DNA from 2 places in the Corynebacterium sp. LK2510 genome. Region 2 is predicted to be linked to the other one. Evidence: predicted binding sites of a transcription regulator. Region 2 holds the regulator's gene; the other holds the start of a gene.
What was found. Region 2 encodes LexA, which represses DNA repair genes until DNA is damaged. Its sites were predicted from a motif close to CGAACANNTGTTCG; they were not measured.

Region 1 (11,708 bases), on a different contig from region 2:
TCGAGCTGGCGGACGACAACGCCCAGGACTCCGCTGACCGCGTCATGACCCCGCTGGAGATCCTCGTTACCGAGGAAGCCGACAAGCTCGGGGTCGAGAGCTTCGGTGCCTTCGCGCCGTGGGGCACCGACGTGAATGACCAGTCGCTGTACTCCTTCGCGATCGTGGAAAAGACGAAGCCGGTTCTCTACCGCTACGACCTGAAGGACCAGACCCTCGACGCCCACCTCGTGTCCATTGATCCGAAGGTCGACCAGGCCACAGTCACACGCGAGGACATCGTCGCTGCTTGGACGAAGGACAACGATGTTTTCGTTGCCGCGGACGCGCAGGGCGAGACGTTGGAGATCGTGAAGTCCGGCGCAGACGACACTAAGCCGGTGATCTCCGCGACCTCCAAGATTGCTGAAGACGACATCGCCTCCGAGGTCGCCCAGAAGCCGGTCATTGGCATGCAGCGCGTCATGCTGCAGGGTGAGGTACAGGCAACCCCGTCGGCCAGCGACACCCCTGCTTCGAGTGAACCTGCTGAAGCAATGCATGACCTTTCGGTGAAAGCAGTTGATGCCGATGGGAAACCGATCGCCGGAGCCACCGTGACTCTCGCAGGTGCCGATGACCGGAGCCAGACAACGGACGATAAGGGAAGAACCGTCTTCACCGGCTTGCCGACGAACACGTACGGCATCACGGTGTCCAAGGACGGCTTCACGACGAGTGTGTCAGACAGTGTTGAAGTAAAAGCCGGGTCGACGAATTTCCAGGTGAACCTGACCAAGACCACCACCACGACTTCGACGACGACCACGCAGTCGACCCCGGACCAGATCCAGGGCATCATCAAGGAGTTCACCCCGCTCCTCGCCGCTCTGGGCGTACCCGCTGCGGCGCTAGGCGGGACTGCGGGCGGATCGAAGGCCACCACGACGCGGACGACCTCGACGACGAAGTCCACCACATCGACTAAGTCGGCAACGTCCGGTGCGCGCACCGTCAGCGCGGGCGTGACCACCAGCCGAGCAGCTGCTGCGGCGAAGAACAACACCGCGAAGAGTAACACGGCGAAGAGCGGCAACGCTAAGTCCACCGCGACGACCGCTAAGAACGCGCGCAAGGGCAACCTTGCCGACACCGGTACCCCGATGACCTCCGTGATCGGTCTGGGTACGCTGCTGCTGCTCGTCGGTGCCGCCTACGTGTTCATGGGCCGCCGCCGCGAAAGCTAGTCGACGCGAGAGCTAGGCGTGGAAACTAGGCGTCGAGAAGCGAGCGGCTAGAACACCTCGACGCGCGCGCCGAGCGATTCGATCTGCTTGAGCTGGTTGATCCAGCCCGGCGCCCCGGGGTGGACGCGCATGACCGGGCGCGACGAGATGCGCACCGGGGAGACGGACTCGCGGCGCGCCCCGGAACGGGCAGCAAGGCGCGTGTAGGCACGGTTTCCGGCCTCGGCGAGCTCCTGCATGGAGGGGGCGTCGCCGCTCAGACCGTCGCGGGCGTCCTTGAGTAGGGCGATGTATTCGTCGATAACCGGCACGAGCGCGGCCGCGTTGGTCTCCACCATGTTGCGCACGAGGACGGGGTCCGTGCCGGCCACGCGGGTCGCGCCCTTGAATGACCCGGCCGCAAGCGACTGGGCGAGGGTGCCGCCTTGGTCGCCGACCAGCGAGAGCGCCTCGGCGATGACGTGGGGCAGGTGGGAGACGCGGGCGACGGCCTCGTCGTGCTTCGTGCCGGAGACGGGGACGGCCTCGGCGCCGAGGGCGGCGGCGAGGTTGCACACCTGGCCGAACAGCGTCGCCCACTGTGCTGGTACGGAGGCACCCTCGGCGTCGAGCTCGATGGCCCAGTCGTAGGTGACAGCCCACGCTGCGCGGACGAACAGGTCCGCCTGGGAGGCGTTCCACCCGGAGTTCTCGGTGCCGGCCATTGGGTGGCCGCCGACGTACTGGTTCTCAAGCCCGCGCTCGCGCACGAGGTTGTAGACGGGCTGCTTCACGCTGACTACGTCGGTGATGCCGCAGCCTCCGGCGTGCTCGACGATGGCGTCGAGGACCCCGGCGACGGCGTGCATGGGGGTGGCTACCACGATGAGGGCGTCCTGGTCAGCGGCGCGTTGCAGGGTCTCGGTCAGGTCGGAGGACACGTCGAAGCCGTCGCGCTGTGCCTGGCGTGCGCCGGAGCGGGACAGGGTGTAGCCAAAGGCGGTGAGGTCGGCGGCCACAGCGTCGCGCATGATGGACCCGCCGATCAGCCCGAGGCCGATGATGCAAAGCGGAGGGAGGGAGTGCGGGAACCGGTCAGTCACGGTGACAAGTGTTGCACACCCCCGCTATTCTCACTAGGCATGAGCCAGGATTTCGAGGACGGGTACGCCGTCACTGTTGCTGCGGACGGCGGTGAGTGGGTTGTGCGGGAGTTCGAAGACGATTTCGACAGCCTGGAGACCTCCGTCGCGGCGGTGCGCGCGCTGCGCAGCGAAGGTGCGGCCTTTGCCATCCTCAACGTGGAGGAGGAGTACCTCGTTATCGTTCGTCCTGGCCCGTCGAAAACACGGCTGCTTATTTCGGACGCGACCATGGCTGTCGACGACGACTTCGCGGCCGACATCCTCGATGAGGCCGGCATCGACATCCCCGATATTGACCCGGACGAGCTGGACAACATCGATGGCTGGCCGGACGGAGACTTTGGCATTTTTGCTGATCTCGGGCTGTCCGAGCAGGTCCTGAGCATCGTGCTCGACAGTGGGGACGACCCGCACGAGGCGATTATGCGCATTGCAGAGGAGCTCGGTTTCGCCGACGAGCTCGCTGACTGTCTCGAGTAAGCGGTGGTCAGCGAGCTGGAGCGCCGTGCTCACGAGAGAATGGGCCGGGCGATGGAGGTCGCCGCGGGCACCCCGCACGGCGATGTCCCGGTCGGCGCCGTCATTTTCGACGCGGACGGCAACGAGGTGGGCTGGGGGGTGAATCGTCGTGAAGCGAATGGCGATCCCACCGCCCACGCCGAGGTGGAGGCGATCCGCGATGCCGCGCGCCGGCTGGGCACGTGGCGGCTTGACGGCTGCGAGCTCGTGGTCACCCTCGAGCCGTGCACCATGTGCGCCGGTGCCATCCTCGGCGCGCGGGTGAAAAGCCTGGTCTTCGGGGCGTGGGAGCCAAAGACGGGGGCCGTGGGCTCGCTTCTCGACGCCCTCCGGGACCCGCACCACCTCCACACCGTCGACGTGCGCGGCGGGGTGCGTGAGCAGGAGAATGCGGAATTGCTCAGTCGTTTCTTCGCTTCCTTGCGCTGAACCGTCATGGAATTGTTACGCGGCGACCCAAGCGGCGTCGTTACAGTGGAGGCGTTAGTAACAATCGATTTTAGGTAAGGAGTCTCCTCATGGCACTTGAAGGCAAGGGCGACCAGCTCAAGGGTAAGGCGAAGGAAGCTGCCGGCGACCTCTCCGGCAACAAGGACCTCGAGAACGACGGCAAGGCTGACCAGCTCGGCGGCGGCCTGAAGGAGAAGGCAGCCGAGGTGCGCGACGCCGTTAAGGACAAGGCGAACGAGATCGCGGCCAACATTCAGGACAGCCGCGAGAAGTAGCAAATTTGGTGTCCCGGGCCTGCTGCCGTTACGCTAATCGGCGGTAGCGTGTCCGAGCGGCCGAAGGTGCTCGCCTCGAAAGCGAGTGTGGGTAAAACCACCGCGGGTTCAAATCCCGCCGCTACCGCAAGGTAGGAACAAAGCCCCTGACCAGCAGGTCGGGGGCTTTGTCGTGCCTGGCGTATATGATGGCGGAGACCTCAAGGCTCTTTGACACTTCAACCGCGGAAAGTTTATGGCTGATCTCCTCTTCCGACTCGGACGCTGGTCCTACCTGCACAAATGGCGCGTGATCGTGACATGGCTGATGCTGTTGGCGGCCGCCGCTGCGGGGGCCGCGGCTTTTTCCAGACCGTTTACCTCCGAGTTCGCGATTTCGGGCACGCCGTCCATTGATGCCCTAGTCACCCTCGACGAGAACTTCCCCGGTTCCGGCGATATTGCGAATGCGCCGACGGTCAATGTGGTCTTCGCCGCGCCGGAGGGGGAGACGCTGGACCAGCCGGAGAACATGCGGGCCATGGACCAGACGGTCGGCTACATCCGCGACAACCTCCCGGACATTGAGAACACGGAGCGCTTCGGCAACCCCGTGGCTGTCAATGCCGAGATCAGCCGCATGATCGTCGAACAGATGACCAGCATGGGCATGCCGGAGGAGACGGCCCGCGCCGACGCGTACAACGTGCGCACGCTTTCGGACGACCGCCGCATCGCCTATACCGCATTCGACTTCGGCGCCGAGTCCTCCATGTCCGTCAGCGAGGAAGACCGCCAGGTGGTGGAGGACGCGATGGACATCGGCCGCGCGGCCGGCCTCCAGGTGGAGGCGGGTGGGCCCGGTTTCGGCGATCCCATTGAGATCAAGACCGGCAGCGAGGCAGTTGGCTTGGCCGTGGCGTTCGTGGTCCTGGTGGTCACGTTCGGCTCGCTCATCGCGGCATCTATGCCCGTTGTCACCGCCGTGATCGGCGTGGGCATTGGTGCGCTGCTTATCTTGAGCGCCACCTACTTCGTCGAGCTCAACGACGTCACCCCGGTCCTCGCCGTGATGATCGGTCTCGCGGTCGGCATCGACTATGCCCTGTTCATCCTGTCGCGTTACCGGCAGGAACGTGCCACGCTCGACGCCCCGGACGCTGCGGGCTTGGCTACCGGCACGGCGGGATCCTCGGTGGTGTTCGCGGGTGCGACGGTCTTCACCGCGCTCGTGGCGCTCTCGCTCGCCGGTATCGAGTTCCTTACCTGGATGGGCTTGGCTGCCGCGGCCACCGTGTTCATCGCCGTGCTCATCGCGCTGACGCTGATCCCGGCGCTGCTTGGCGCGTGGGGGAAGCGCTCCTTTGGCCTGAAGATCCCGGGTGTTGCCGGACACCCTGGCCCGGGGTCTCGCCCGGCGAAGGATCTGGAGAACAAGTCCCTCGGCCGCAGCTGGGTCAACTTCGTGCGTCGCTTCCCGGCTGTCGTGATGGCGGCCGTGGTGCTCGGACTCGGTGCGCTGTCGCTGCCGGTGCTTAACCTGGAGATGGCGTTGCCGTCGGACACTACCTCCAACCTCGACACCACCCAGCGCAAGGCGGCTGACCTCATCGGTGAGGGCTTTGGCCCAGGTGTCAACGGCCAGTTCATGGTCATCGTCGACGCCCACGGCGTGAACCCCGACGCGGAGATCCTTCAGCCCTACATCGCGGCGATGCCCGACGAGGTCGGCAACGAGACGACCAAGGCGTCGCTCGCATCCTTCCTGTACTCGGTGGAGCAGGCGTCGTCGGTTAACGGCATCCGCCATGCGCAGCTGATCAACGTCAACGAGGATTTCACCGCGGCCCAGATTGTGGCCACCCCGGTCAGCGGGCCGGAGGAGGAGTACACCCTCGACGTCGCCCACGCGCTGCGTAGCACGAACACTCAGGTGGAGGACGCCACCGGTGTGGACATCGGGTTGACGGGTTTGACCGCGGTCCAGATGGACATCACCGAGGAGCTCGGGGGCGCGATGCCGCTCTACCTCGCCGTCGTGGTGGGGTTGGCGATCATCCTGCTTATCCTTGTGTTCCGCTCGCTGATGGTGCCGCTCGTTGCGGGCCTGGGCTTCTTGCTGTCGGTGGGCGCGGCGTTCGGTGTGACCGTCGCGGTGTTCCAGATGGGCTTTACCGGCCTGGTCAACACCCCCGGCCCGATCCTGTCGTTCATGCCGATCTTCCTTATCGGCGTCACGTTTGGCCTGGCCATGGACTACCAGGTCTTCCTGGTCACACGCATGCGCGAGCGATATCTCGAGGCACGCGACAATGGCCACCCGAACCCGGAGATCGCCGCCGTGGAAACCGCCACGGTCGAAGGCTTCGCCCAGGGCGCGCGTGTCGTCACGGCCGCGGCGATCATTATGATCGCGGTCTTTGTGGCGTTCATTGACCAGCCGCTGCCGTTCATCCAGATCTTCGGCTTCTCCCTCGGTGCGGCAGTGCTTTTCGACGCCTTCTTTATCCGCATGGCCCTCGTCCCCGCCACCATGTTCATCCTCGGCCGCGCCACGTGGTGGATGCCGCGCTGGCTCGACCGCATCCTGCCGGACCTGGACGTGGAGGGCACCGGGCTGGAGAAGAAGTTTGAAGGTAAGCGCCGTGAGGTGGGCGTCGAGAAGCGAGAAAGCCTGGAGGCGAGCCATGCGTGAGGACCTGACTTTTGAGGTGGCGACGACGCTGTATGACGCACCCGGCAAGCACGGGCGCACCGGTGTGATCCGCACCCCGCACGGTGACATTGCGACCCCGGCGTTTATCCCGGTAGCCACGAAGGCCACCGTGAAGACGCTCACGCCGGAGCAGATCCGTTCCACGGGCGCGCAGGCGATCTTGTCCAACGCGTACCACCTCTACCTGCAGCCGGGCCCGGACATCGTGGACGTGGCGGGGGGAGTGTCTGCCTTTGCCAACTGGGGCGGGCCGACGTACACCGATTCCGGCGGGTTCCAGGTGATGAGCCTGGGTGTGGGGTTCAAGAAGGTCCTCGCGATGGGCACTGAAGGCCTGGTGGACTCGGACATCCGCGCGGCCAATAAGGACCGCATGGCGCGTGTCGACGACGACGGTGTGGACTTCAAAAGCGTCATCGACGGCTCGAAGCACCGCTTCACCCCCGAGGTGTCCATGCAGATCCAGCACCAGCTTGGCGCCGACATCATGTTCGCTTTCGACGAGCTGACCACGCTGGTGGATACCCGCGCTTACCAGGAGCATTCCGTGGAGCGCACCCGAAGGTGGGCGAAGCGCTGCCTGGATGAGCACGACCGGCTCACTCGCGAGCGCGCCGCTAAGCCGAAGCAATCGTTATGGGGCGTGGTGCAGGGCGCGCAGTACGAGGATTTGCGCCGCCAGGCCACGCGAGGCCTGCTCGACCTGGACCGCCAGGCCCGCGCCGAAGGGAAGCGTGGTTTCGGTGGCTTCGGCATCGGCGGCGCGTTGGAGAAGGAGAACCTCGGCACGATCGTCGGGTGGGTGACCGACGAGCTGCCGGCGGATGCACCGCGGCACCTGCTGGGCATTTCGGAGCCGGACGACATCTTCACGGCCGTCGAAGCCGGCGCGGACACGTTCGATTGTGTCGCGCCGACCAGGCTCGGGCGCCGCGGTGGCGTGTACACGCTCGACGGGCGGATGAACCTCGCTGCGGCGCGGTTCCGCCGCGACTTCGCCGGGGTGGACGATGAGTTCGGCGGCTACGTCTCGCAGAACTACTCCCGCGCGTATATCCACCACCTGCTGCGCGCGAAGGAATTCCTGGCCGGGACGTTGTGCACCATGCACAACCTCGAGTTCATGATCCGGTTGGTGGACAACATCCGCGCGGCGATCAATGCGGGCAGGTACGAGGAGTTCCGCGACGAGTTTCTTGGGCGGTATTACGCGGCGTCGAGAAGCTAGGCGGCGCTTTCCGCGCGGCGAGTCCACGCGACGGCGGCGTAGGTCAAAGGCATGACGATGACCTCCATGAGCGTCTTCCACAGGAACCCGACCACGACGTAGTTGATGAACTGGCCCGGGGTCTCGATGCCAATGACGGCGGCGGCGATTGCGCAGAACAGCAGCGTGTCCGCGAACTCGCCGACGATGGTCGAGCCGATCAGGCGGGCCCAGAGGTTGCTGGTGCCGAAGCGGTCCTTCATTTTCTGCAGCACCCAGGCGTTGAGCAGTTGGCCGACGACGTAGCCGGCGAGCGAGGCAACCACGATGCGCGGCAGCAAGCCGAGCACGGCGGCGAAGGTGTCCTGGCCGTCGTAGAAGCTGGCCGGCGGCAGGTAGATCGCCACGTAGAACGACACGATGCCAACCACCGCGATGGCGAATCCGGTGAACACGGCGCGCCGGGCGGCGCGGAAGCCGTAGACCTCGGCGATGACGTCGCCGATGACGTAGGACAGGGGGAACAGGAAGAACGCGCCGTCGGTGATCAGCGGGCCGATCTGCACGCCTTTTTGCGCGGTGATGTTAGAAATCAGGAAGATCGCGCAGAAGAAGGCGACTAGGACGGGGTACGGGGAACGGGTAGCTGGGTGTGTCACCCGTAATATCCTAGGGCCATGAACGCTGGCAGATACGCGCCCTCGCCGAGTGGGGATCTCCATTTCGGCAACCTGCGCACAGCACTTCTTGCGTGGCTTTTCGCGCGTCAGAGCGGGCGGGCGTTTTACTTGCGTGTCGAGGATATTGACTCGGAGCGCTCCTCTGCCGAGTCCGCGGCTAGGCAGATCCAAGATCTCGAAGCGCTCGGCATCGATTTCGACCCGCCGGTGGTTTACCAGTCGCAGCGTTCGGATTTGTACGAGGCGGCGCTGAAGAAGTTGCCGGTGTACGAGTGTTACTGCACCCGCCGCGACATTCGCGAGGCCGCCAGCGCGCCCCACGCCCAGCCCGGCATGTACCCGGGGACCTGCCGCAACCTCACCGACGCCGAGCGAGCTTTACGACGCCAGGAGCTTGCCGACGATCACCGCATGCCCGCCCTGCGCCTGCGTTCGTCTGTTGCGGAGTGGACAGTGCGCGACTTCTTCCATGGTGCTGTCACTGGGCCTGTCGACGACGTTATTGTGCGCCGTGGCGGCAACCTCAACCAGGCGCAGGCGGGTGACTGGGCGTACAACCTCGCCGTGGTGGTTGATGACGGCGAGCAGGGCATCGACCAGGTGGTGCGCGGTGATGATCTGCTCATGTCCGCACCCGCCCAGGCGTACCTGGCGCAGTTGTTGGGGTATGCGGAGCCGGAGTACGTGCACGTGCCGCTGGTGGTTAACGCTGACGGTAAGCGCCTGGCCAAGCGCGATGGGGCGGTGACCTTGCGAGAGATGGGTTTGGATGCCGCATGGCCCGAACTGGTGCGTTCGTTGGGGTGCTCGTTGGGGTGTGAGGGCGTGGCGTCGGCGCGTGAGCTGCTGGAGGTGTTCGACCCGGCGAGGGTGTCGCGGCGGCCGTGGGTGTGGGAGTGACGAGAACGGTAGGGCTGGCGGCTGAGATCGATTTTATGTGAGTTTAGTCACTTTTTCGCGGTGCCTTCCCGCGACCTGCGGAAACGCCGGGCCACATGTCCGGACCCCTTGATACGAATATGTGTGCGATACAAGCCACACGTTCAGGGGGATAAATCATGGAGGGTTTCTACACCGTCAATACGCCGGGCGATCCGCTCGCGGAGGCGCTCACGGCAACGCGTCGAGCTGAATACGAACTGTTCCAAGCGAACCGGCCGCCCATCGATGCGGACTTCGAAGAAGTCGTCGATGTGCTGGCGGCTGCCTCGGGTCGCAGTGTGTTCTCGGTGACGGCCATTGTGTTCGCGCTACACCGCCTCGATGAGCTGCCTCGGCTCAGGGAGGTTCAAGAGAGGCTGTTTCATCTGGACTTCGCGCGGCTCATTGCTATCGATAACGTGCTCGGAAAGCTTGGTCCCGAGCCTGATCTGGAGGTGCTTGCGCGCATCGACGCCGCGGTCGCGCGCTACCTTACGCCGCGCAGGCCCCGCCAGGTGCTGCCGTCGGTGGCGAATCTGCGCCGCAAACTCAACGCGCTCGTTGCGGTGGAGGACCCCTCCATCGATCCTGCGCCCGACAAAGATCGCCCGCCGACGTATGACACGACGCCCGCCGGCGGGGGCAGGGTCGGGATCTATGCGGAGTACTCAGCTGCCGACGCCCTCCTGATCGACGCGGCCGTCTCTGCGGCGGCGAAAGAGTTTTCGATCAGCGAGGCTGAAGCGCTCAAGGGGCTCGTGCTCGGTGAGATGGCTGCTCCGAAAGTGGTGCTGCACACCTACCGGGCGAGCGACGTCAATCACGCACCGGGCTACGTGCGCGGCTTCGGCTGGGTGGACGGCTCCACCGCGGAACTGCTGGACTCGAAGGCGTCCCGCACGGTGGACCTTGACTGTGCGGCCCGTCGTGTCAGCCCGTCCTACGTCACCCCCGACCTGATCAAGCGCGCGGTCGAGGCGCGCGACGGGACCTGCCGCTACCCGCACTGTTCCCGGCCGGCCGCGGCCTGCCAGAAGGATCACTGCGTGGACTTCGCTGACGGCGGCCCGACCGCAGCGTTCAATCTGGTCAGCCTGTGCCAACATCACCACAACGTGAAAACCGACAAGCGGGCGACCTACGTGATCGACCCAGCGACCGACGACGTGATCTGGCTCTTCGCCGACGGGCACTGGGAGCGCACCGAAGCCACCGGCCCCACCGCGGCGGCCTCCCGCAACTGGGTGCAAACAGTTGGCCAAGCTATCGACGCCCGCCGGGCCGCCACCCGGGCAGCCGCAAAGCGAATCGACACTCGGGGTGACGGTGACGGAATGTCGGAAAATCCGACAATCACCCCGGTCGACGACATGTCCGTCGACGCCCCGCCGTTCTAACGAGAGAGGAGGATTTGAGGCACCCGGTGCGAGTCCTTTCAGGCCTTTACCAGCGTTTCCTGACAAAGGTTTGCCTAGCCTTACCTAAACACCCTAAGGTAAGCCTGTCCTAAGTTGAGGAAAGCGTCCTCGGGACTTGTGAAAGGAACAGAACATGAAGGTGTGGAAACGCGTCGCCGCCACGGCACTCGCGCTTGTCACGTCCGTCTCCCTGACGGCATGCGCAGGAAACTCGAGCAACACCGCCGCGACCGGCGCGGGCGATACGCCCTCGGCAAGTGGACCGATCGAGGTAACCGACGTCGTCGGTCGCACCGTCACGCTGGACAAGCAGCCCGAGCGCATCATCCTGGGCGAGGGCCGAGCGCTGTTCGCGACGTCCATCATCGACCGTGACAACCCCACCAACCACGTGGTCGCGATGGGTGAGGACCTCCTCAAGGCAGCGCCGTCCTACTACGAGCGCTTGACGGAAGCCCACCCTGAGATCAAAGACGTGCCGACCATCGGCAACCTGGGCAAGGGAGACGTGTCGGTGGAGAACCTGGTGTCCTACAACCCGGACGTCATGACCATCACCCTGGATCACTACAAGGCCGCCAAGGACGCGGGAATCCTCGAGAAGATGGACGCCGCAAGCATCAAGTACGTGGTGACCGACTTCCGCCTCCACCCGCTGGAGAACACCACCAAGTCCGTGGACATCTACGGCCAGCTCCTCGGCAAGGAAGACAAGGCCAAGGAGTTCAACTCCGAGTGGACCTCCACCGTTAAGAGCGTGGAAGACCGCGTGGCCAAGGCTGACAAGCCCAGCGTCTTCGTGTGGCGTGCAGCCGGTTACAAGGACGGCGTCTCAACGGTGAAGAACTCCAACATCGGTGACTTCGTCCGTGTCGCCGGTGGCGACAACATCGGCGACCGTCTGCTCGACTCTGAGTTCGGCGACATCACCATGGAAAAGCTCATTCAGGAAAATCCGGAGAAGGTCCTGGTCACCGGCGGCTCGTGGGCCCCGAAGGGTGAGAAGGTTACTCACGTCACCCTCGGCTACACCACGGAAGAAGCAGCAGCGCGCGAGTCCTTGGGCAACCTGTCCGACATCGCTGGCGTGGACCAGGTAACAGCCATGAACAACGGTGAGACCCTTGCTATGTGGCACCAGTTCTACGACTCCCCGCTGAACTACCTGGCCATCGAGCGCATTGCTCAGTGGC
Region 2 (11,708 bases):
GACGGCGAGCTCTCACCCGGCCAGTTGGTTGCACTCGAGGAAGCCTTGAGGACCAAGGTGATCGACCGCACCATGCTCATCCTCGACATCTTTGCGCAGCACGCAAAGAGCAAAGAGGGTAAAGCACAGGTCAGCCTGGCCCAGATGGAGTACCTCTACACCCGCACCCGTGGCTGGGGTGGAAACCTGTCGCGCCAGGCGGGTGGACGCGCCGGTTCCAACGGCGGCGTGGGCCTGCGTGGTCCTGGTGAAACTCGGATTGAGGCGGACCGCCGCCGCCTGCGCTCGGAGATGGCCAAGCTGCGCCACGAGCTGCGCGACATGAAAACCGCGCGCGAGATCAAGCGCGCCAAGCGGCAGCAGTCCACCACCCCGAAGATTGCGATCGCCGGCTATACCAACGCGGGTAAGTCGTCGCTGATCAACGCGATGACGAACGCGGGCGTGCTTGTCGAGGACGCCCTGTTCGCCACACTGGACCCGTCGACGCGCCGCGCGAAGCTTGCCGACGGCCGCAGTGTCGTCATGACCGACACCGTCGGCTTCGTCCGCCACTTGCCCACTCAGCTCGTGGAGGCTTTCAAGTCGACACTGGAGGAAGTCACCAACGCTGATCTCCTCCTGCACGTAGTCGACGGCTCGGACGCTTTCCCGCTGAAGCAGATCACCGCTGTGAACAAGGTGCTCTCTGACATCACGCGTGACACCGGCGAGGCAATCCCGCCGGAGATCATCGTGGTGAACAAGATCGATGAGGCTGATCCGGTTGTCCTCGCCGAGCTGCGCCACGCCTTTGACGGAACGGGCCACGAGGTTGTGTTCGTCTCGGCATTGACGGGTGAGGGCATCCCGGAGCTCGAGGGCCGCATCGAGATGTTCCTCAATACCCTTGACGCCCACGTGCAGATGCTCGTGCCCTTTACGCGTGGCGATGTGGTCAGCCGCATCCACGAGGAGGGCACGGTGCGCTCCGAGAGCTACGAAGAGGACGGCACGCTTATCGACGTCCGCCTCCCGCGCGTCCTTGCCGATCGATACGCGGAGTTCGTCATCGCCTAGGTGGCTGCGCCCCGGTGCGCAGCCACCCTGGCAGCCACTTGACGTGTGTGCGCCGCACGGGAGCATAATGGCGCTTCGTGAGTACTTCATCTAAATGGACCCTCCACGGAGACGGACGCCGAGTCACCCCAGGTGCGGTCGTAGCACCGCATGAGCGCCTCAGTTGGCCGAGGACAATCGGTATCGGAATGCAGCACGTTGTGGCAATGTTCGGTGCCACACTGCTGGTTCCGACACTGACCGGTTTTCCTGTCAATACAACACTGCTTTTCTCCGGCCTGGGCACGATCATCTTCCTTGTGTTGACCCGGGACAAGGTGCCCTCCTACTTGGGGTCGTCATTCGCCTTCATCGCGCCGCTGACCGCTTCCCAGGCCTATGGAGTGGGAGCGCAGCTCGGCGGAGTCGTTGTGACAGGTATTGCCCTGATCCTTGTCGGCTTCCTCGTGCAGGCCGCGGGCAGACGAATCATCGATGCGGTGATGCCTCCTGTGGTCACAGGCGCGATCGTCGCGCTGATCGGCTTCAACCTCGCGCCAACCGCGGTACAAAACTTCGAAGCGCAACCCGCGATTGCTGGAGTGACTCTCGCAACCATCCTGCTCTTCACAGTGGCAACCCGAGGGATGGCCGCGCGGCTCAGCATCCTCGTCGGTGTCATTGTTGGTTGGGTCGCAGCAGCCCTGACCGGTGGCTTGTCACAGGACGCACTGGAGACAATTGCCGACGCCCCGTGGCTCGGATTGCCACCGATCCACACTCCGCAGTTCCACCTCTCAGCAATTCTTGTCACCCTGCCGGTGTTGGTGGTCCTGATCGCCGAAAACGTGGGCCACGTGAAGGCAGTGGGGGAGATGACCAAGGAAAACCTGGACGGATACCAGGGTCGCGCGCTCATTGGTGACGGTGTCGCTACGACGCTCGCGGGAAGCTTCGGTGGTTCCGGTACGACGACGTACGCGGAGAACATCGGTGTAATGGCCGCGACGAAGGTCTATTCCACGGCTGCCTACTGGGTGGCCGCACTGTTCGCCATCGCCCTCGCGTTCGTGCCGAAGTTCGGCGCCGTCATTTTCACGATCCCCGTCGGCGTCCTGGGTGGTGCTTGCCTGGTGCTCTACGGCCTCATCGGCATGCTGGGAGTGCGGATCTGGCAGGACAACCGTGTGGACTTCACACATCCTGCCAACCTGGCGGCGGCGGCGGTCGCGCTCATCGTGGGGATCGGTAACTTGTCGCTGACCATCGGCTCCGTCCAACTCGAGGGAATCGCCCTAGGCTCAGTCGGTGTGATCGTGGTGTATCCCCTCATGAGGGCCGCATACACCACGTTTGGGGAAGGCTCCTACGACGGCTTCGGCAGGTAGCCGTAGCGCGGATCAGGGCGCAGCGAGCACGACCTCGATGCCGTGGTCCTCGAATCGCTCCACAATTGAGGGTGGAGCCCCAGCGTCGGTGACGAGAACGTCGATGTCATCCAAGGTGGCGAAGTTGACCACGTAGTCGTTACCTAGCTTGGACGAGTCGCAGAGTACGACGACCTTACTTGCGTTTGTCACCATCGCCGCTTTAACGGCCGCCTCCTGGGCGTGGGCGGTAGACAGCCCATGATCGACGGTGAGCGCATTGGTGCCGATAAACGCTACATCGGCCGTCATCAGGGCCAAACTACGAAGGGCAGTGTCTCCGACGACCGCTTGCGACAGGGCTCGTACCTTCCCGCCGAGCAACTGCACGTTCGTTAGACCTTCGCTGGATAATTCCAGAGCGATCGGGAGGGAATTGGTGACGATCGGCAGATCGTCGGCGCCGGGGTGGTCCACGAGCTGGGAAGCGAGCATGCTGATCGTTGTGCCGGAATCCAGAAAGATACCGCCCTCGGGGTGATCCGGAATGAAATCGAGGGCTGCCCGGGCGATGGCGGTCTTCGCGCCGGAGGCCGAGCGGTAGCGTGCGTCGAGAGGCACCTCAGCGCTCAGGTAAGCCTGGCTGGCTACGGCACCACCGTGCACACGGTGGATGACACCTTCCGCGCTGAGTACCGCCAAGTCCCGGCGAATGGTCTCCGCTGTGACGTCGTATCGCTCAGCCAATTCAGTGACGCTGACGCGCCCCGCAACCGCAGTCAGCGATGCAATCTGGCGACGCCGTTCATCCGCGTACATTCCTACCTCCGCGTTCCTCCGCCACCGGATGGTGGGCATTCGATGGCATTGTTGAGAACTATTCTCTCAAATCCTGCCCTACCAGAGCGAGTCCGGGGATGGGGCTCCCCCTGGCGGGGGAGTGGAACTGTTACAGCGTGCGGAAGACAGAGATCACGCGGCCCATGATCTGCGACTCGTCGCCCTTAATGGGAGAGAAAGCATCGTTGTGGGGCAAAAGCCACACTCCTGTGGAGTCGCGGTGGAACTCTTTGACAGTCGCTTCGCCGTCGAGAAGCGCGGCGACAAACTCGCCCTCCTCAGCCACAGGCTGGGAACGCACCACTACCCAGTCGCCGTCGAGGATGCCGGCGTCTCGCATGGACTCGCCGACAACCTGCAACATGAAAAGCTCTCCGTCGCCGAGAAGGTCTCCCGGCAGCGGGAGGTAGCTCTCGACGTTCTGCTCCGCCAAAATGGGGGAGCCCGCCGCGATTTGTCCGACAACAGGGATAAAGCGTGCGGCGGAGGCATCCTCCGGAGTGTCGACAGCTTTGGCTTTGGCCCGCGAGGGAGCTTTCGTTGCTTCCGGCAGGTGGCGCAGATCGACTGCGCGGGGCTTGTGGGGGTCTCGGCGGAGGAAGCCCTTCTTTTCAAGCTCCTTGAGCTGGTAGGCGACCGAGGATGTCGACTGAAGTCCCGCGGCATCTCCAATTTCTCGGATGCTCGGCGGATAACCGCGAAGAACGACCGCATCCCGGATCACTTCTAGGATTCGCCGCTGCCGATCGGACAGGACGCTGAGGTCGAGTTCGTTTGCGTCATTTCTCTTGCGGGCCATTGTAGTTTTCCCTCTTCTCTCTCCGACACCGTGCGTTCCTCATCCAAAGTAACAGATAGGGCAAACATGTTCGAGTCGTCTGCGTTTTGTGTAGACACCTTTTGGGTCATGTGCTATAAATCGAACACAGCAGCGAGACTCGAACAACTGCGCGAACGTTGGATTGCAGTGTTGGGTCACCGTCCTACACTGCACCCATCGAACAAAGGAGAGACCATGACCATTGCAATTCGTCCCACCGTAGCTGGGTCCTTCAAAGCTCCTACTGCCTTACGTTCTGCTCGCCCGGCGGAAATCTGGGACATTCCATCGAGTGGTGTTCGAATGACAGAGGGATCCTCGGTCCGGACTCTGCACGCACATGTTCGAACGTCTGAACGCTCACGATTCGAACGAGTTTCCGCCGAGAATTCTGGGTTCGAACGGGAAGGCGTACGTCAAGACGTTCGTGCGGGAGTTCTCCTCGGAACCCTCGCCGGCTTCGCGCTGCTCGTGGGTTCTTCGATTGGCGGCATCTTCGCTGATGGGGAAAATGCCTACGCTCCGGTTGACACCACCCGCGAGGTCATTCACGCTGAGCTGCGCTAGCTGTACAGCTAGCGTGGCCTCACTCGTTGATCGGGTTGCCTTCCAGATTATGATGGCCCTACTGCAGTTGCCATTCGTGTTGACTGCGCTGCTTAGATGCGCCATGTGCGGAGCCGACCTCACGGAGGTCGAATCCTCCGCGGAAGGAGAAAGGCGAGAATGTACTGCCCGTTCTGCCAGAATCAGCACTCCCGGGTGATGGACTCCCGGGCAATTGACGCGGGCTCGGCTATTCGGCGCCGCCGCGAGTGCACTGAGTGCGGGGGACGCTTCACCACGGTCGAGAAGGCGATCCTGATGGTGATGAAACGAAACGGTGTCAGTGAGCCATTCGACCGCGACAAACTTATCGTCGGCGTGCGCCGCGCGTGCCAAGGCCGCGACGTTTCCGATGACGCCCTCAAGCGTCTGGCTCAGCAAGTCGAAGAGACCGTCCGAAGCCACGGAAGCTCCCAGGTCAACGCCAACGACGTTGGACTGGCCGTTCTGGAACCGTTGCGCGCGTTAGATGAGGTGGCGTATTTGCGATTCGCCTCCGTATACAAATCTTTCGAGTCTGCGGATGATTTTGAATCCGAGATTCGACTCATGCGTCGCCGCGACCGGGAACGCTTCTAGGCCGCGGCCAGGACTACGCAAGTTTGTCGATCATCTTCTCGATGCGACGTTGGCTCACCGGTTTCGCGGTTCCGAGTCGTTGAGCGAACAGGCTGACGCGCAGTTCTTCGATGCGCCAGGCTATTTCCTTGAAGGCGGGGGTCTTTTCTCGGCCAGCTGGCAGCCGGGAGACCTTAGTGGCGAGCTGATTCTTCACCGAATCCACAACCGCCTGGCGCTCTGCGTCACGATCTGGATCCAGCGCCATGTCCTCGAGGCGCAGTTTCATCGCGGCGATATAGCGCGGTAAGTGCTGGAGGCGCTCCAAACCATGGATAGTCAGAGCATGGCGAGGTAGGTAGAACGCCAACTGCGAACGCATATCGTCGATTGCTGGGCCCTCCCATTTGCTTAACTCCGCGGCAATGTTTGCGTATTCGACAAGTCCTGGAGCAATTCCGACCACCATTCGTCGCACAGCACCTGGTGTCTCGGGCTTCACCTTGGACACCAACGCTTCGAACTGCTCGGGGCTGCGCACGGGCCCACCGTGAGCAAACATGAGGTCTCGGATGCTGGCAACACGGGCGTCGTCGACAAGCCCTTCAGCCCCACCATGCGGGTAGTTATCCACTGCCACCTTGTGCCGCAGCGGAAGCCCCTTAGTCATCTGGGACGTTGACACCGATATCTCCCGCAGGAGCAGCGTAAGCGTTGCAGTGACCATCGACGCGTCTGCGGCGGCGCGGGTTGGGTGGACCCGAACGCGGACCCCGGTGCTGGTCACCTCCAGCGCGGGGAAAGCTTCAACCACGTTGCCGTCGATGGTGGTTTCGACCGTCTCGTCGATGGATCCCAAACTGTCGGCGGTCCATTTCTGCACCGTGTCCGTTTCCGAATGCTTGGTGGCCTTAGATACCGAGGTCCGGATGTGCCCAGCTTGGCGCTGTTTCAGCGCGCTGAGATCCTTGTCGTGATCGATGGTGTTGCCGCGCTTATCGATCGCGGCGTAGGTCACTCGCAAGTGAGCAGGCAGTGCATCAGGGCGGAAGTCACCGGCATTGATGCCGGCACCGCCGAGGGAGCGCAAGACGTCTGCGAGCTGTTCGACGAGAGGGGATTCGCGTGGCAGCAATTTGGGCACCGCTCGGGCGGCGAAGTCGGGGGCGGGCACGACCGTGCGTCGCAGGGCCTTGGGCAGTGTGCGGATCAGCTCGGTGACCAGCTCTTCGCGCAGGCCCGGCACGAGCCAGTCGAACCCGGAAGCGTCGAAGCCCGCCAGGAGAGGAACGGGCACGTCGACGGTGATGCCGTCCAACGGGTCGCCCGGCTCAAACTTGTAGCGCAGCGCATAGTCGATGCTGCCTTGGCGCCAGGTGGGAGGGAAGGCGGTGTCGGTGGCGACGGCGGAGTCGTCGACAAGCGCGGCCGGGTCGAAGTCGAGGAATGCCGGATCCGCTGCCCGCTTCTTCTTCCACCACGAGTCAAAATGGCGCGCGGTGGTGACGGACGCGGGCAGCCTCTCGTCGTAGAAGTCGAACAAGGTGTCCTCGTCAACGACGAGTCCGCGGCGACGAAGCTTCTCCTCCACCTCAGAGGCTTCCTGCAGGAGGGCCTCGTTGTGATCAATAAACGTGTGGTGGCGGTTCCAGTCGCCTTCGATCAGCGCGTGACGGATGAACATGATGCGCGCGCCCTCGGGATCAACCCGGTGCAGCGGGACGAGGCGGTCGCGCACGATGGGCACACCGTACAAGAGGGACTTTTGGTGAACCATCGCCGCAGAACGCTTGCGCGACCAGATCGGGTCAGAATAGCTGTGCTTGAGCAGGGGGCCAGCGGCCTTCTCGACCCATTCCGGCTCAATTTTTGCCACGTCGCGCGCCCACAGCCGAGAGGTCTCCACGAGCTCTGCGGCCATAAGGAAAGCCGGGGGGCGCTTTGCGAGGGAGGACCCGGGGAAGACAAGGAAATGGGTCCCGCGCGCACCGAGGAATTCGCGGGACTCGCCTACGCGTGCTCCAATGCTCGACAAAAGGCCCGTCAGCAGAGACTTGTGGATAGCATCCGCGTCCCGTTCCCCGGCGATATTCTCGGCCCTGGACCACCCGAGCTGCTTTTCGACGTCGCGGAGCTGGCGCACCAGGTCGTACCACTCGCGAATGCGCATGTAGTGGAGGAACTCTTTGGTCATCCGCTTGCGGAAGCGGTTTCCGGACAGCTCGTCGCGCGACTCGTCGATGTAGTCCCATAGCTTCAACGCCGAGAGGAAATCAGACGTTGTGTCCTTAAAACGCGCATGTGCCTGGTCAGCTTGGGCTTGGAACTCCAGCGGGCGTTCTCGAACATCCTGAATGGTCATGCTGGCGACAATGATTGTGACGTCGTCCAACACACCGAGGCGTTCGGCCTCAACTAGCATGCGCGCCATCTTCGGGTCGACGGGGATGCGCGAGATGTCGCGGCCGATGTCACTGAGCACGGGAGCCCCGTCGCGCTCCTTGTCCGTGACGGCTCCGATCTCGTGGAGGGTAAGCAACCCGTCGCGCACGGCCTTGGGATCCGGCGGCTGGATGAAGGGGAACTCAGAAATGTCGCCCAGGCGCAGCGAAATCATCTGGAGGATGACACTGGCGAGGTTGGTGCGCAGGATCTCCGGGTCGGTGAACTCGGGGCGTGCCTCGAAATGTTCCTCGGAATACAAACGAATTGCGATGCCGTCGGCAACGCGACCGGATCTTCCAGAGCGTTGGTTGGCGGAGGCCTGGGAGATTTCCTCGATGGGTAGGCGCTGCACCTTGGTGCGCGTGGAGTAGCGCGAAATTCGCGCGAGCCCGGTATCGACAACGTAGTGGATTCCGGGCACCGTTAGCGAGGTCTCCGCGATGTTAGTGGACAGCACGATTCGCCGACCCGAATGCGGAGAGAAAACACGGTGCTGTTCGGCGTTGGACAGTCGCCCGAACAGGGGAGTGACCTCCACTCCGCGCCACCGCTTCTTTTCGATGGCTTCCATCGCGTCGCGGATGTCGCGTTCCGAGGAGAAGAAACAGAGGATGTCGCCGTCGCCTTCCCGCATCAGCTCCTCGACGGCTTCTACTACGCCGTCGATCATGTCGACGTCCACTTCTTTGCCGCCGACGGTGGACACGAGCGGGCGGTAGCGGATTTCAACGGGATAGGTGCGCCCGGTGACTTCAATGATGGGGGCAGGGGTCCCGTCGGGTGCTGCGAAGTGCTGCGCGAAGCTTTCCGGATCGATGGTCGCCGAGGTGACAATGACTTTCAAGTCAGGGCGGTGGGGTAGAAGGCGTTTGAGGTAGCCCAGAAGGAAATCGATGTTGAGACTGCGCTCGTGCGCCTCATCAATGATGATGGTGTCGTAGGCGTTGAGGAAACGGTCGCGCTGCATCTCGGCGAGCAGGATGCCGTCTGTCATGAGCTTCACGGCGGTTGTCTGCGAGACACGGTCGTCGAAGCGAATGGCGTATCCGACGCTTTCGCCGATCTTCTGGCCGAGCTCGTCGGCGATGCGTTCTGCTACGGTGCGTGCGGCCAGCCTGCGCGGCTGCGTGTGGCCAATCAGGCCGCGGCGTCCGCGGCCGAGCTCGAGGAGCATCTTCGGAATCTGAGTAGTCTTACCCGAGCCCGTCTCACCAGCGATGATCACGACCTGGTGGTCGCGCATCAGCTCCATGATGTCTTCTCTGCGCGCGGATACGGGCAGCTGCTCCGGGTAGGAAATGGCTGGGATGCCGGCATCGCGCGCAGCCACAGCAGCGGCTGCGGCGTCGATGTCGCGCGCGATCGCCTCGAGAGCCTGAGGGGCGCGGGCTTTCTTCAAGCGTCGCTGGAAACGGCGCACCTCGGACAGCGGGACGGCGTCCAGACGGTCGTGGAGGTCGGCGCGGGTTGGGGCAGTGGAGGCATCGTTCATAACTGCCCAACTACCTTAGTCGTTCGGCCTGGATACGACCTCAGCGCAGGCCGAACAACGCGGGGATCTACCCCGCAATCACTGCCTTGCCGCGCTCGACGGCGTCTTCCAAGGCGCGGGTCACGAGCTCACCGACGGCCTGGTATTCCTTCGCGCGCGAGGAACTCGAGCGGCACACTAACCCGACAGTGCGTTGTGCGATGACGGAATCATCAAAGGTGGCAACGCGCAAGCCCGGGCGGGTGCATTCCGTGGCCACCGCCGATTCCGGAACCAGAGTCGAGCCCAGCCCAGCGACCACGAGCTGCATGATCGTGGTGAGCGACGACGCGCGGGTGGCAGTCTCAGTGTTCGTGACGGGGGATGCGTGGACGATGCGGCACAGGTCGACGATCTGGTCGCGCAAGCAGTGGCCGTCGTCAAGCAGAAGAAGGTCGAGCTTTTCGAGCACCTCGAGTGGCAGATCCCTCCGACCGGCGGCCGGGTGGTTCTCATCGGTGACAACGACGAAACGCTCCGTGAAAAGCTCGAATTCGGACAGGCCGGTCGAATCGGTCGGGATGGCGAGGATGGCGAAATCGATCTGGCCGTCACGCAGCTGCTGGAGGAGGCGTTCGGTCTGGTCCTCGACGATACGCGGGGCGAGCTCGGGAAACTCCGAGCGGCACGCGCGCAGGAAGTTCGGTAGGACGTACGGCGCGAGAGTCGGGATAAAGCCGATGCTCATCGGACCCGACAGCACGCCCTGGGCACCGCGGGAATGCGCGACAAAGCTATCCGCCGCCTCGAGCGTCGCCTTGGCATAGGGAAGTAGCTCCTCGCCAGCGGAGGTGACAATCACCTTTCGGGTGGAGCGCTCGATCAGCTGAATTCCCAATCCGGTTTCAAGTGCAACGAGTGCCTGGGAGAGGGAGGGCTGGGAAATGTTGAGCTTGCTCGCGGCGGTGCCGAAGTGGCGGTTCTCTGCGATGGTGACAAAAGTTCGCAGCTGTGCGAGTGTCGGCCGATATTCCCTATTGCTCATACCTATTAGTGTACAAGAACGTTATAGGGCAATGGCCGCACTCCCCAATGTGAAAACGCTGTGTCCTCATACACCCGATGGTGCGGCGTGCTTATGCTGGGCGCTTATCGACGACCAGCCCCACACAGCGACACGAGGCACAACCCCGCAATGGTTATCGCACGACGAGTTCGACTGAGCGGAGACGAACCTCGCCAGCCGCATCAGAGGCATCAAGGTCGACGATGCCGCGCAGCTGGTAGGAATTGTTACCTTCCGGGTCCTTGAGAATCTGCACGACCTCCCATTCCCGACCGGTGTCGTCTGCAATGCGGAAGTACTCCGGGCCGCGGGCGTCTGTGCCCGTGGAAAGGTCGTCGTACTCGTCGAAGTAGTCGTCCATGGCTGCGGGCCAGTCCGGGCGCGAGTCGGCGTCGAGGTAGTCAAGCATGTCGGCGAGGGCGTCCTCCTTCTCAAAAGCGAACAGCTCGACCATGCGGAAGAAGTAGTTTCGGACCATGATGCGAAACGCACGACGGTTCGCCGTCAGGGCTGTGGGGTCGTCCACCCCGAATGCGAGCTCGCGGTCGAGCGTCTCCTGGGAGATCGGCGAAGATTCGTCCGCCATGTGCGCCCATTCGTCGATGAGTGAGGAGTCGACCTGGCGGATTAGTTCGCCGAGCCAGGCGATGATGTCCTCCAGCTCGTCGTTGAGGTGCGCCTCAGGGATCGAGTGCGATAGCGTGCGCCAGGCGTCTGTGAGATAGCGCAAGACTACGCCTTCTGACCGTGCCAGGCCGTAGGTTGCAATGAGATCAGAAAACGTCATGGCGTGCTCGATCATGTCGCGCACGACCGACTTCGGGGAAAGCTCGAATTCCCGCGCCCACGGATTGCCTTTGGTGAACGTCTCGAATGCCTCATCAAGCTCGTCGTGCAGCGGCTTCGGGTGGGTGATCTCCTCAACAATCGCCATGCGCTCGGTGTAGTCCACCCCGTCGGCTTTGAGCGCGGCGATCTCTTCTGAGCGCGCGGCGGACTGCTGCGCCTGAAGCAGTTGCCGGGGATCATCGAGGATCGCCTCGAATGTCGAGATCACGTCCAGAGTGTAGGTGTCCGACTCCGGATCCAGGAGCGTGAGGAAGGCCAAGGCGAACGGGGACAGTGGTTGGTTCAGCGCAAAATCCCGGTCGAGTTCTGCCGTGAGCGTGTAGGGCCGCATTGCTGGTGAATCCGGAGTGCGCTCGACAACGCCAGCATTGACCAAGCCGCGGAACAGGTCAACGGCGGTGAGGATGTCGCGGTTTTGCTTCGCGCGGTTGTCGTGGTTGGTGCGCAGCAAGTGCTTCATGTGCTCGTACCCGTCCCCGGGGCGGGCGATGACGTTGAGCAGCATCGAGTTGGAAACCCGGAACTGGCTGGTGAGCTCCTCCGGTTCAGCAGTGGTGAGACGCTCGAAAGTCTTCTTCGACCACGAGACGTCGCCCTCGCGAGCGGACTTGGTCCGCATCTTCTTGCGCTTTTTAGGATCGTCGCCGA

Region 1: VVR41_RS05655 (HNH endonuclease signature motif containing protein) is a predicted target of LexA. The motif match lies at 9,191-9,204, and genes of this name have one in related genera.

The regions. Positions count from the first base shown of each region.
Region 1 covers NZ_JAYWLR010000007.1:57,496-69,203, forward strand. The annotation lists gene VVR41_RS05605 (carboxypeptidase-like regulatory domain-containing protein) at 1-1,226, shown strand, start outside; gene VVR41_RS05610 (prephenate dehydrogenase) at 1,274-2,308, opposite strand; gene VVR41_RS05615 (tRNA adenosine deaminase-associated protein) at 2,348-2,830, shown strand; gene VVR41_RS05620 (nucleoside deaminase) at 2,870-3,298, shown strand; gene VVR41_RS05625 (CsbD family protein) at 3,388-3,594, shown strand; tRNA gene VVR41_RS05630 (tRNA-Ser) at 3,637-3,721, shown strand; gene VVR41_RS05635 (MMPL family transporter) at 3,830-6,268, shown strand; gene tgt (tRNA guanosine(34) transglycosylase Tgt) at 6,261-7,517, shown strand; gene VVR41_RS05645 (queuosine precursor transporter) at 7,514-8,218, opposite strand; gene gluQRS (tRNA glutamyl-Q(34) synthetase GluQRS) at 8,174-9,076, shown strand; gene VVR41_RS05655 (HNH endonuclease signature motif containing protein) at 9,235-10,494, shown strand; gene VVR41_RS05660 (ABC transporter substrate-binding protein) at 10,649-11,708, shown strand, end outside.
Region 2 covers NZ_JAYWLR010000001.1:138,695-150,402, forward strand. The annotation lists gene hflX (GTPase HflX) at 1-1,059, shown strand, start outside; gene VVR41_RS00650 (uracil-xanthine permease family protein) at 1,137-2,426, shown strand; gene VVR41_RS00655 (DeoR/GlpR family DNA-binding transcription regulator) at 2,439-3,224, opposite strand; gene lexA (transcriptional repressor LexA) at 3,355-4,044, opposite strand; gene VVR41_RS00665 (hypothetical protein) at 4,261-4,632, shown strand; gene nrdR (transcriptional regulator NrdR) at 4,792-5,250, shown strand; gene hrpA (ATP-dependent RNA helicase HrpA) at 5,264-9,166, opposite strand; gene VVR41_RS00680 (hydrogen peroxide-inducible genes activator) at 9,234-10,190, opposite strand; gene VVR41_RS00685 (DEAD/DEAH box helicase) at 10,345-11,708, opposite strand, start outside.